2 regions of the Stenotrophomonas sp. 82F1 genome follow, and region 1 is predicted to be linked to the other one. Evidence: riboswitches for the same ligand, from Rfam matches in the RefSeq annotation. Region 1 holds a riboswitch; the other holds the start of a gene.
The links. Region 1 has a riboswitch for thiamine pyrophosphate ahead of AC13GI_RS13580 (TonB-dependent siderophore receptor). Riboswitches for the same ligand answer to the same signal wherever they lie in the genome.

Region 2: it holds a riboswitch for thiamine pyrophosphate, as region 1 does, so the genes downstream of both, thiC (phosphomethylpyrimidine synthase ThiC) here and AC13GI_RS13580 (TonB-dependent siderophore receptor) in region 1, are expected to answer to the same signal.

The regions. Positions count from the first base shown of each region.
Region 1 covers NZ_JBSPUD010000013.1:35,864-40,702, reverse strand. Annotated here, with positions in the region: gene AC13GI_RS13590 (hypothetical protein) at 148-564, shown strand; gene pnuC (nicotinamide riboside transporter PnuC) at 752-1,333, opposite strand; gene AC13GI_RS13580 (TonB-dependent siderophore receptor) at 1,330-3,510, opposite strand; TPP riboswitch at 3,581-3,676, opposite strand; gene AC13GI_RS13575 (phosphotransferase enzyme family protein) at 3,832-4,839, opposite strand, start outside.
Region 2 covers NZ_JBSPUD010000015.1:688-5,526, reverse strand. Annotated here, with positions in the region: gene AC13GI_RS14415 (winged helix-turn-helix domain-containing protein) at 1-427, opposite strand, end outside; gene AC13GI_RS14410 (ion channel) at 687-1,358, opposite strand; gene thiC (phosphomethylpyrimidine synthase ThiC) at 1,460-3,304, opposite strand; TPP riboswitch at 3,398-3,499, opposite strand; gene AC13GI_RS14400 (BCCT family transporter) at 3,754-4,839, shown strand, end outside.

The DNA.
Region 1 (4,839 bases):
AGCCAGGTAGATCCACGCCATGCGTGGATGGATCAACCGGTTGCCCAGAACGGCCACGCATGGCGTGGCTCTACTGCGGCGTCCGCCATCTGCCTGTCATCTACAGCGCCGACCATGATGCGTTGGACGGCAGTGGAGGCGTGGGTGATGGTTTCTGCAGGCAACAGGCGCAGCACGCGCCGTGGCTGGCGCCCGTTGGCATGGTTGCTGGGCCTGCTGGCGCTGGGCAGCGCCAACGTGTCCGCACAGGACGCGCCTGCGCATTGGATGGCCTATGCCGCCTCCGTCAGCGGCGAACTGCAGCAGCGCCTGCAGCAGGAACAGGATCCACGCGCCCAGCGCCTGCTGGCCTGGCTGCAGGAGCATCCCGATACGCCGGCACCGTTGGTGGTGAGCGTGTGGATCGCCCGCGATGGCGCGATCTCCAAACTGGAATTCGACAGCCTGGGTGATGCCCAGGTGGATGCCGACCTGCGTGCGACGCTGCAGGCCACGGCGTTGCCGGCGGCGCCGCCGAAGGACATGCGCCAACCGCTGCGCTTGGGGCTGGTGCTGACCCAGTAGATCCACGCCATGCGTGGATCGCGTGCCGATTGCCCACAACAGCCACGCATGGCGAGGCTCTACTGTGTGTCTCCGCATGCGTGGCTGCGTTTGGCACGTGCCAACCAAGGTTGGCGACTACCAGTAGATCCACGCCATGCGTGGATGGCGCGACGGTCGCCCCACAACAGCCACGCATGGCGTGGCGCTACCGCGTTGCCAACTGCGGTTCCCGTGCGGCGGCACGCCACGCCCGCAGCCCGAACAGCGCCAGGCCCAGGAAGAACACGTACAACGCAGCAGTCACGTGCAGCGACTTGAACAGGTACGCGCCCACGTAGACCACGTCCACCACGATCCACACCCACCAGCAGGCGGCGTGTCGGCGTGCCTGCCACCATTGCCCGACCAGGCTCAGCGCGGTCAGCATCGCGTCCAGCCACGGCAGCGCCGCGTCGGTGAAGGTGTGCATGCCGGCGCCAAGCGCGACGCCGCCACACAGGCCGATGGCGAGGTCGCGCAGCATCGTGCCGCGCGCCAGCGGCACGATGCGGATGCTGCCTTCATCGGCCGCGTGCTGGCGCCAGTTGATCCAGCCGTAGACCAGGAAACCACCGAAGGCGACCTGCAGCAGCGTGTCCGAGTACAGCTTGGCCTCGGCGAACACTGCGCCATACAGCGCGACCGACAGCAGGCCGACCGGCCACGCGGCCAGCCGCCGCTTCGCCATCAGCCACACCCCGAGGATGCTGAAGAGGGCCGCAGTCCACTCGAGCGCCACGCCGCTCACAGCGCGAACGTCACCGACAGGCGAGCCTGTCGCGGCGCACCCGGGAACAGGTAGTAGTCACCGCCGCTGCTGCCGGTGTCGCGCCAGTAGAAGCGGTTGAACAGGTTGTCCACCGACAGGTTCCAGGTCACGGCACGCCCGTGCAGGCGGTGCTGGAAGCGCAGGCCAGCGTCGAACACCGAGTAGTCCGGTGCGCGCACACCGCCGTCGGCGCGGGCGACGTTGGCGGCGGCATAGCGCCAGCCACCGGTCACATCCAGGCCTTCAACGAACGGCAGCGCGTAGGCCAGGTGCACGCTGGCGCGCATCTTCGGCACATTCACCAGCTGATGGCCTTCATAGACCGGGGTGCCGGTGTCGCGGGCGCGCGCCTGCAGCACGCTGGCGCTGGCGACGATCTGCAGCGCATCGGTCAGCTGGCCGTTGGCGGTCAGTTCCAGCCCGGTATGGGTCTGCTGGCCTTCTTCGACGAAGGTGTAGCCGGCATCACTGCCGTCGGGCTTTGCGTACTGGTAGGGCTGGGTGGTGCGGAACACCGCGGCACCCAGGGTGAGGGCGTCCACCGGCACGTACTTCACACCCACTTCCAGCTGCCGCGACTGCATCGACGGCAGGAAGGTATCGGCGTTGGACGTCCAGAACGGTGCTTCCTGGCCCAGCGAAATGCCGCGCACGTAGCTGGCGTAGGCGTTGAGCTGGTCGGTGGCCTTCCACACCAGCGCGGTCTGCGGCAGGAAGCGCGACAGGCGGCTGTGGCGTTGCGGCGTGCCGCGCTTGTCATAGGCGCGCTCGTCCAGGCGCACGAAGCGGCCGCCGGCCAGCCACTGCCAGTCATCGCCGAAGCTCATCCGGTCCAGCGCGAAGAACGCGGTCTGGCGGCTGTCCAGGCGTCGTGCCGATGCACCCGGCATTTTCGGTGAGGGCTCGAACACCGGCACCTGCGCATCGTGGATGTTGCTGGTGCCGACGTACTCGTTGACGCTCGGGCGCTTGTCGACGGTGCGGCGGAAGTAATCGGCGCCGATGCTCAGCTGATGGCCGACGCTGCCGGTGTCGAAGCTGCCACGCAGTTCGGCACGCGCCTGCTGGTTGCGGCGGGTGTCATCCGGGCTGCGGTAGTCGTAGATGTCGTAGTCGCCGTTGGGGGCGAAATAGTTGCCCGGCACGCTGCCGTCTGCGCACCCTGCGGTGTAGTAGCAGCCATAGGCGAAGGCGACGTTGTCATCGATCACCGACCGGCTGTGACCGATCGACAGCCGCGACTGCCAGGCGTCGTTGAAGTCGTAGGTGTGCAGGGCGGTGATGTTGGTGCTGGCGATGTCCACCGGCCGCTGCCACGGCTGGTAGCCGAGCAGGCGCTCGCGGTCGACGCCGCGCGGCAGCTCGCGCGCGCCCAGCAGCTGGAAGCCGGACACCGAGCGCTGCGCGCTGGTCTGGTAGTTGGCATCCACTTCCAGCTTGCCGTGTTCGCCGATCAGCCAGTCGGTGGCCAGCGAATAGAAGTTGCGGCGGCCGTCGGCATGCTCGACGTAGGAATCACTGGCATCCCAGGCGGCATTGAAGCGGACGCCGAAGCGCGGGGTCAGCCAGTGGCCGACATCCACGGCGGCATAGCGCGAGCCTTCCGAATCCGTGCCCAGAGTGACCGTGCGCACTTCCGCCGGGCGCTTGCCCACGTAGTTGATGATGCCGCCGGGTGCCATCACGCCAGCCGCGAGGCCGGCTTCGCCCTTCAGGATCTGCACTTCCTGGATGTTCTCCAGCGCCAGGCGCTGTTCGCCGGCGATGGACATGCCGTTGAAGCGGTAGCCGGTGGCCGCGTCCAGCGCGAAGCCGCGGATGGCGATGTTCTGGTAGTAGCCCACCGGCGCATAGGCATCGCCCAGCGAGGCGTCATTGCTGGCCAGCTCGGACAGCGAACGCACCTGGCGGCGGTCGAGGTAGTCGCGCTCCAGCACATTCACCGAAGCGGGCGTGTCCTTCCAGGAGCCGCCACCGAAGGCGTTGACGCGCGAGGTGTCGGTGGCCGGCTTGCCGGCCTGCACGCGCACTGCCGCCAGATCGGTGGGCGAGGACGGCGGAGCATCAACGGCGTCGGTGCCTGCCTCGCTGGCGTACAGCGGCAGGGCAGCGCAGAGGGCAAGGGCGAGCAGGGTGGGGCGCAGGCAGCGGTTCATTCGATTCGTCTTCAGACAACAAGGGAGACGAAGCGACGGCGCGCAGGTGCACCGGCCCATGACGGGGGTGTGGCTGCGGCTCAAAGCTCCCTACGCCGGTGCAAACCGGATCAGGTTCCAAGGGACTCTCTCAGCCTGGCAGATCCAGGCACCCCCGCTTCAGGTGACCATTTCACTACAAATGGTACGGATTTGCGAGCTACCGCCCTTCAGCCGGGGTCAGATCCCTTTCCAGCGGAAAGGGATCTGACCCCGGCCGAGCGCATCATCGACGCATGGCGTCGATCTACTCGGTACCCAGCGGGTTGGGGGGCTCGCGGCTTACGCGGCGGCGTGCAGGGCCGCCAGCAGGGCCTGGCCGGGGCCCGTGGCGAACCAGGCCGGATGCCCGAGCATGAACGGTTGCCAGGCGACGTCGGCATTCGCGGTGGAGCCGGTGACGCCCTCGAAGTACTCCACTTCGGACAGAGCGAAGTCGAAATGCACCATCGGCAGCAGGTCGGCCAGCAGGTGCACGCGCTTGGGCGACAGCGGCAGTTCCTGCCGGTAGCCGTCCAGCAGGGCCAGGGCGATATCGATGCGTACCGCGTCGGTGCCGCGCTCCAGCTGCAGCCAGGCCACCGCGTTGCGTTCGATCGCAGTGGCCAGGTCGAACAGCGCGCTGGTTGGTGAGGCCAGGCCGAAATCGAGCACCGTGGCAATCGTGCCGTCGTCGTTCCACAGCAGGTTGGAGACGTGCCAGTCGTTGTGCGCCCACAGCCGTTGTTCGTCCTGCAGGCGCGCGGCCAGGCCATGGTGCCAGGGCAGCACATCGCGGTGCAGCTGTTCTTCCCAGGGAATGCGCGCCAGGTAGCGGGCCAACCCGGGGCGGTTGCCGAGGTCGGCCTTCAGCGCAGCGATCGGGTCATCGGCGCGGATCAGGTCGTCGCGTGCCACCAGCAGATGGGTACTGCGTTGCGGGGCGTGGTAGCCGGCTGCCGCGCGGTGCAGCGTGGCCAGCATGCGCCCTGCCTCGCGGGCCTGGGCGACGTCGGTCAGCGGTGACCATGACGGCAGCTCGCGATACAGGTCCATGCCGGCGCCCACCGCATGCAGTTCGTAGGTCCACTGGCCGTGTTCGAGTGCGGTGCGGCCCTCGTTGCTGGCCAGTACCTGCACTACCGGCATGCCGGCAGTCGCCAGATGCGCGATGAAACGGTGTTCCTCTTCCAGGCTTCCCGCACTGCGCACACTGTGGTGGTGGCGCTTGATGAAGACCGGACCGCGCGTGCCGTCGACGATGGCCGCGGCCGACAACGGACGCGGGCTGTGCCAGCGCAGCGTGCTGTC
Region 2 (4,839 bases), on a different contig from region 1:
CCACGGCATCCGATGCAGGCGGCTGCGATGCCGCCGACTCCTCTGCCGCAGCGATCGCATCGGTCTCGTGGTCCGCCAGCGGCTGCACCGGTACCAGCAAGCGGTAGCCGGTCTTGGCGATGGTCTCGATGTACGCCTGGCCATTGTCGTCGTCGACGCTGAACGCCTTGCGCAGCTGGGTAACCGCCTGGGTCAGCACATCGTTGGTCGGCAGTGTGTCCGGCCACACTTCGGCGAACAGTTCGTCACGGGTCACCACCCGCCCGGGCTGCCGCATCAACATGCGCAGCACGCCCAGCGACTTGGGCGTCAAACGGCGTGTACGGCGGGCACCGGCGACTTCGACCTCACGCGAGGACAAAGTAACGATGCACTCGCCGACGCGGACGCGGTCGGATTCAGGCGACTGGATTTCGCTGTTGATCATTCGTTGCTATGGGGTTGAAACAGGCCGCAAACACTGTTCACCATCGATCCCTTCCCATCCTTGGCACAGCAAGAAGCCAGATTCCGCACAAAGCATCGGCGCATACCGCAAAAAAAACGAAGCCTCCGGATATTAGCCTATGCGAGTTACCTCGCCTATCGCGTGGTCGACATCAGGCTCTCTCTCGCCGACGCATTCACATAATAAGCATCATCATTCGCGCCCTTTCGGGCGCGATATTTTTATCTGGCGTTCATTTTCAGAAGCGTTTCAGCATGGTCAGGCCGACCAGCCGCGAAACCACCAGCGCGACATACATGACGCCGGAAAACTGCTCCAGCATGACCAGCGCGCGGGCCTGCGGATGCAGTGGCACGACATCACTCAGCCCAACGCCTGACAATAAGCTGAAGCTCAGATAAAGCAGCTCCATCCACGTGCGCTGCGGCCCACCACTGGCGCCCTGGAAACTGCCCGGATACCACTGCTGACATACCGCAAAGGTAAAAGCGAATGCCCATGCCAACAACGTGAACGTGGCGCCGGCGGCAAACAGTTCGTCGCGGGTCACCTTGTGGTCCTGCAGCATGTAGGCGATCAGCGCACCCGCGGTATAGAAATACAGCAGGCTTTCCAGCAGCTGTGCGGTGATGCCCAGTGCCGGCCGGTCGAGCAATGCCGCAGAGAGGGAAAACACCACCGCCGGAATGGCCAGCACCAACGCCAGCCAGGTGCCCAGCGGGCTGCGCTGCACCACCCACAGGGCCAGGCCGAGCACGGCCATGCCGAACACCCCTACTGCCGCGCGCCCGGCAGCGGTTTCGTCCAACGCCGGGTACAGCAGTACCGACAGCAGTTGAGCCCCGAGCAGCCACGCAGAGGGATGACGGCGGGCGATGGCCAGCCAGCGGGTGGTCACGGCAATGGGCATGGTTCCTTGTCCCCGGGGAACGATGGGCCGAGGATAGCGGCATGTCCGTGAGATGGGTGATGGGATGACGCCGGGCATGACCCGGCGCTGCCCCTCTGCGATCAGCCCTGCTGGTAGACCTCGGCGCCGGCTGCACGGAACTGCTCGGACTTCTCCTGCATGCCCTTCTCGGCGTACTCGCGCACGTCCTGGGTGATCTTCATCGAGCAGAAGTGCGGGCCGCACATCGAACAGAAATGGGCCAGCTTGTGCGCGTCCTTGGGCAGGGTCTCGTCATGGAATTCCTTGGCCTTCTCCGGGTCCAGGCCGAGGTGGAACTGGTCTTCCCAGCGGAATTCGAAGCGTGCCTTGCTCAGCGCGTTGTCACGCACCTGCGCACCCGGATGCCCCTTGGCCAGATCAGCAGCATGGGCGGCAATGCGATAGGCCATGATGCCGTCGCGCACGTCCTGGCGGTTGGGCAGGCCCAGGTGCTCCTTCGGCGTGACATAGCAGAGCATCGCGGTACCGAACCAGCCAATCATCGCCGCGCCGATCGCGCTGGTGATGTGGTCGTAGCCCGGCGCGATGTCGGTGGTCAGCGGGCCGAGCGTGTAGAACGGGGCCTCGCCGCACTCGCGCAGCTGCTTGTCCATGTTCTCCTTGATCAGCTGCATCGGCACATGGCCGGGGCCTTCGATCATGGTCTGCACGTCGTGCTTCCAGGCGATCTTCGTCAACTCACCCAGCGTTTCCAGCTCGCCGAACTGCGCCGCATCGTTGGCATCGGCAATACAGCCCGGGCGCAGGCCATCGCCCAGCGAGAAGGTCACGTCGTAAGCCTTCATGATTTCGCAGATGTCTTCAAAATGCGTGTAGAGGAAGTTCTCCTTGTGGTGGGCCAGGCACCACTTGGCCATGATCGAACCGCCGCGGCTGACGATGCCGGTAACGCGCTTGGCGGTGAGTGGCACGTAGCGCAGCAGCACGCCCGCATGGATGGTGAAGTAGTCCACGCCCTGTTCGGCCTGTTCGATCAGGGTGTCGCGGAAGATCTCCCAGGTCAGCGCTTCGGCGCGGCCGTCGACCTTCTCCAGCGCCTGGTAGATCGGCACCGTACCGATCGCCACCGGTGAGTTGCGGATGATCCACTCGCGCGTTTCGTGGATGTGCTTGCCGGTGGACAGGTCCATCACCGTGTCACCGCCCCAGCGGATCGCCCACACCAGCTTTTCCACTTCCTCGGCAATACCCGAGGACACCGCGCTGTTGCCGATGTTGGCGTTGATCTTGGTGAGGAAGTTGCGACCGATGATCATCGGCTCGCTTTCCGGGTGATTGATGTTGTTGGGCAGCACCGCACGGCCGCGGGCGATTTCATCGCGCACGAATTCCGGGGTGATGATGTGCTGGATCGATGCGCCGAAGGATTCACCGGGATGCTGCTGCAGCAGCGCGGCATCACGGATCGCCTCCAGCCGCTGGTTCTCGCGGATGGCGACGAATTCCATTTCCGGGGTGATGATGCCGCGGCGCGCGTAGTGCATCTGGGTGACGTTGGCACCGGCCTGCGCGCGGCGCGGCAGGCTGCGCGCGGGGAAACGCACCGGATCCAGCTTGGGATCGTGCTCACGCGCGCGGCCGAACGAGGAGCTGAGGCCATCAAGCTGTTCGGTGTCGTTGCGCTCCTCCACCCACGCACGACGCAATGCGGGCAGGCCTGCGGAAAGATCGATAGGGACCTGCGGATCGGTGTACGGGCCGGAAGTGTCGTAGACGGTGACCGGTGCGTTCTCTTCGCTACCGAACACGGTGGGCGTGCGGGTCAGCGCGATCTCGCGCATCGGCACCTGCAGGTCCGGCCGCGAGCCGGGCACGTGGATCTTGCGCGAGCCGGGTATGGGCCTGGTCACGGACTCGGAGAGTTGCTGGGCCTGTTGCTGCAGGGCAGAGAGCTGTGCGTTCATCGGGCATCGTCCAGGAAGGTCAGGGACGAAGCGGCGGCGCACTGCGCCCGCGCCCGGACAGCACCAAGGCGGTCCTTGGGCGTGGTCGGGGCACGGCTGCATTGCAAAGCTTCCCTACGCCGGTATGAGCCGGATCAGGTTCCAAGGGACTATCTCAACCGTGGCCACAAGGCCGCGGTACCCCCGCTTCTTGGTGCGCATTAGAGCATAGACCGCCTGCCTCCGGGGTCAGATCCGGTTCCTGCGGAAAACGGATCTGACCCCAATCGCCATTCGTTAACAGAACCGTGACGTCGCATTCAGTAACGTGCACGCGCACCGCACCGTCGCAAGCGGTGCATTCCCTGCCGCCATCGCGGCGCCTGTCCGGTGTGCGCACGCTGTCGCTGGACCACTCCCTGCAAGCTTTCGCTCGCTCCCCTCAATCCCTTGATCGGAGAAGCTCCTTCATGGTGTTTCGCATTTCCATTGCACTGGTGTTTGCCCTGGTGCTGCTGGCCGGCCTCGCGCCCGGCCCCTTCAATACCGTCGTGCAGGCGGCGCTGGGCGATGTCATCCGCAGCGTCGGCTGGCTGTACCTGCTGGTGGTATTCCTGGCGTTGGTGTTCCTGATGTACCTGGCGTTCGGCCGCTTCGGCAACCTGCGCATCGGTGGCGAAGACGCCGAGCCCGAGTTCTCGCGCGCCAGCTGGATGTCGATGCTGTTCGCTGCCGGCATGGGCATCGGCCTGGTGTTCTGGGGAGCGGCCGAGCCGATTTCGCACTTCACCAAGCCACCGGAAGGCATTGAACCGCAGAGCATGGACGCCGCACGCGCCGCGATGCGCTACGTGTTCTTCCACTGGGGCCTGCATCCGTGGGCGATCTATGCGCTGATCGGCCTGGCGATGGCCTGGTTCCAGTTCAACCGCAACGGTGGTGGCCAGATCAGCGACATGCTGCAGCCGATCATCGGCCGACACCATCGCGGCTGGATCGGCAAGGTGGTCAACATCTCCGCCGTGGTCGCCACCGCAGTGGGCGTGGCCACGGCACTGGGTTTCGGCACGGTGCAGATCGCCGCCGGCGTAGAACGGGTGTTCGGGCTGCACGCAGGCATACCGCTGCAGCTGACCATCATTGCAGTCGCGTTCGTGCTGTACATGGCCTCCTCGCTGAGCGGCGTGGGGCGTGGCATGAAGTGGCTGTCCAACGTCAATCTGGCGCTGGCGGCATTGCTGCTGGCATTGGTGCTGGTGCTCGGCCCGACTGGCGCCATCTTCAACACCTTCACCACCACGCTGGGTTCCTATCTCAACCAGTTGGTGACCATGAGCCTGCGCATGTCGCCGTTCTCGTCCAGCACCTGGGTGGCGGACTGGACGATCTTCTATTGGGCATGGTGGATTTCGTGGGCACCGTTCGTCGGTTCGTTCATCGCGCGCATCTCGCGCGGCCGCAGTGTCCGCGAGTTCGTGGTGGGCGTGGTGCTTGCGCCCACCCTGCTCGGTTTCTTCTGGTTCTCGGTCTTCGGTGGCACCGCGATCTGGTCGCAG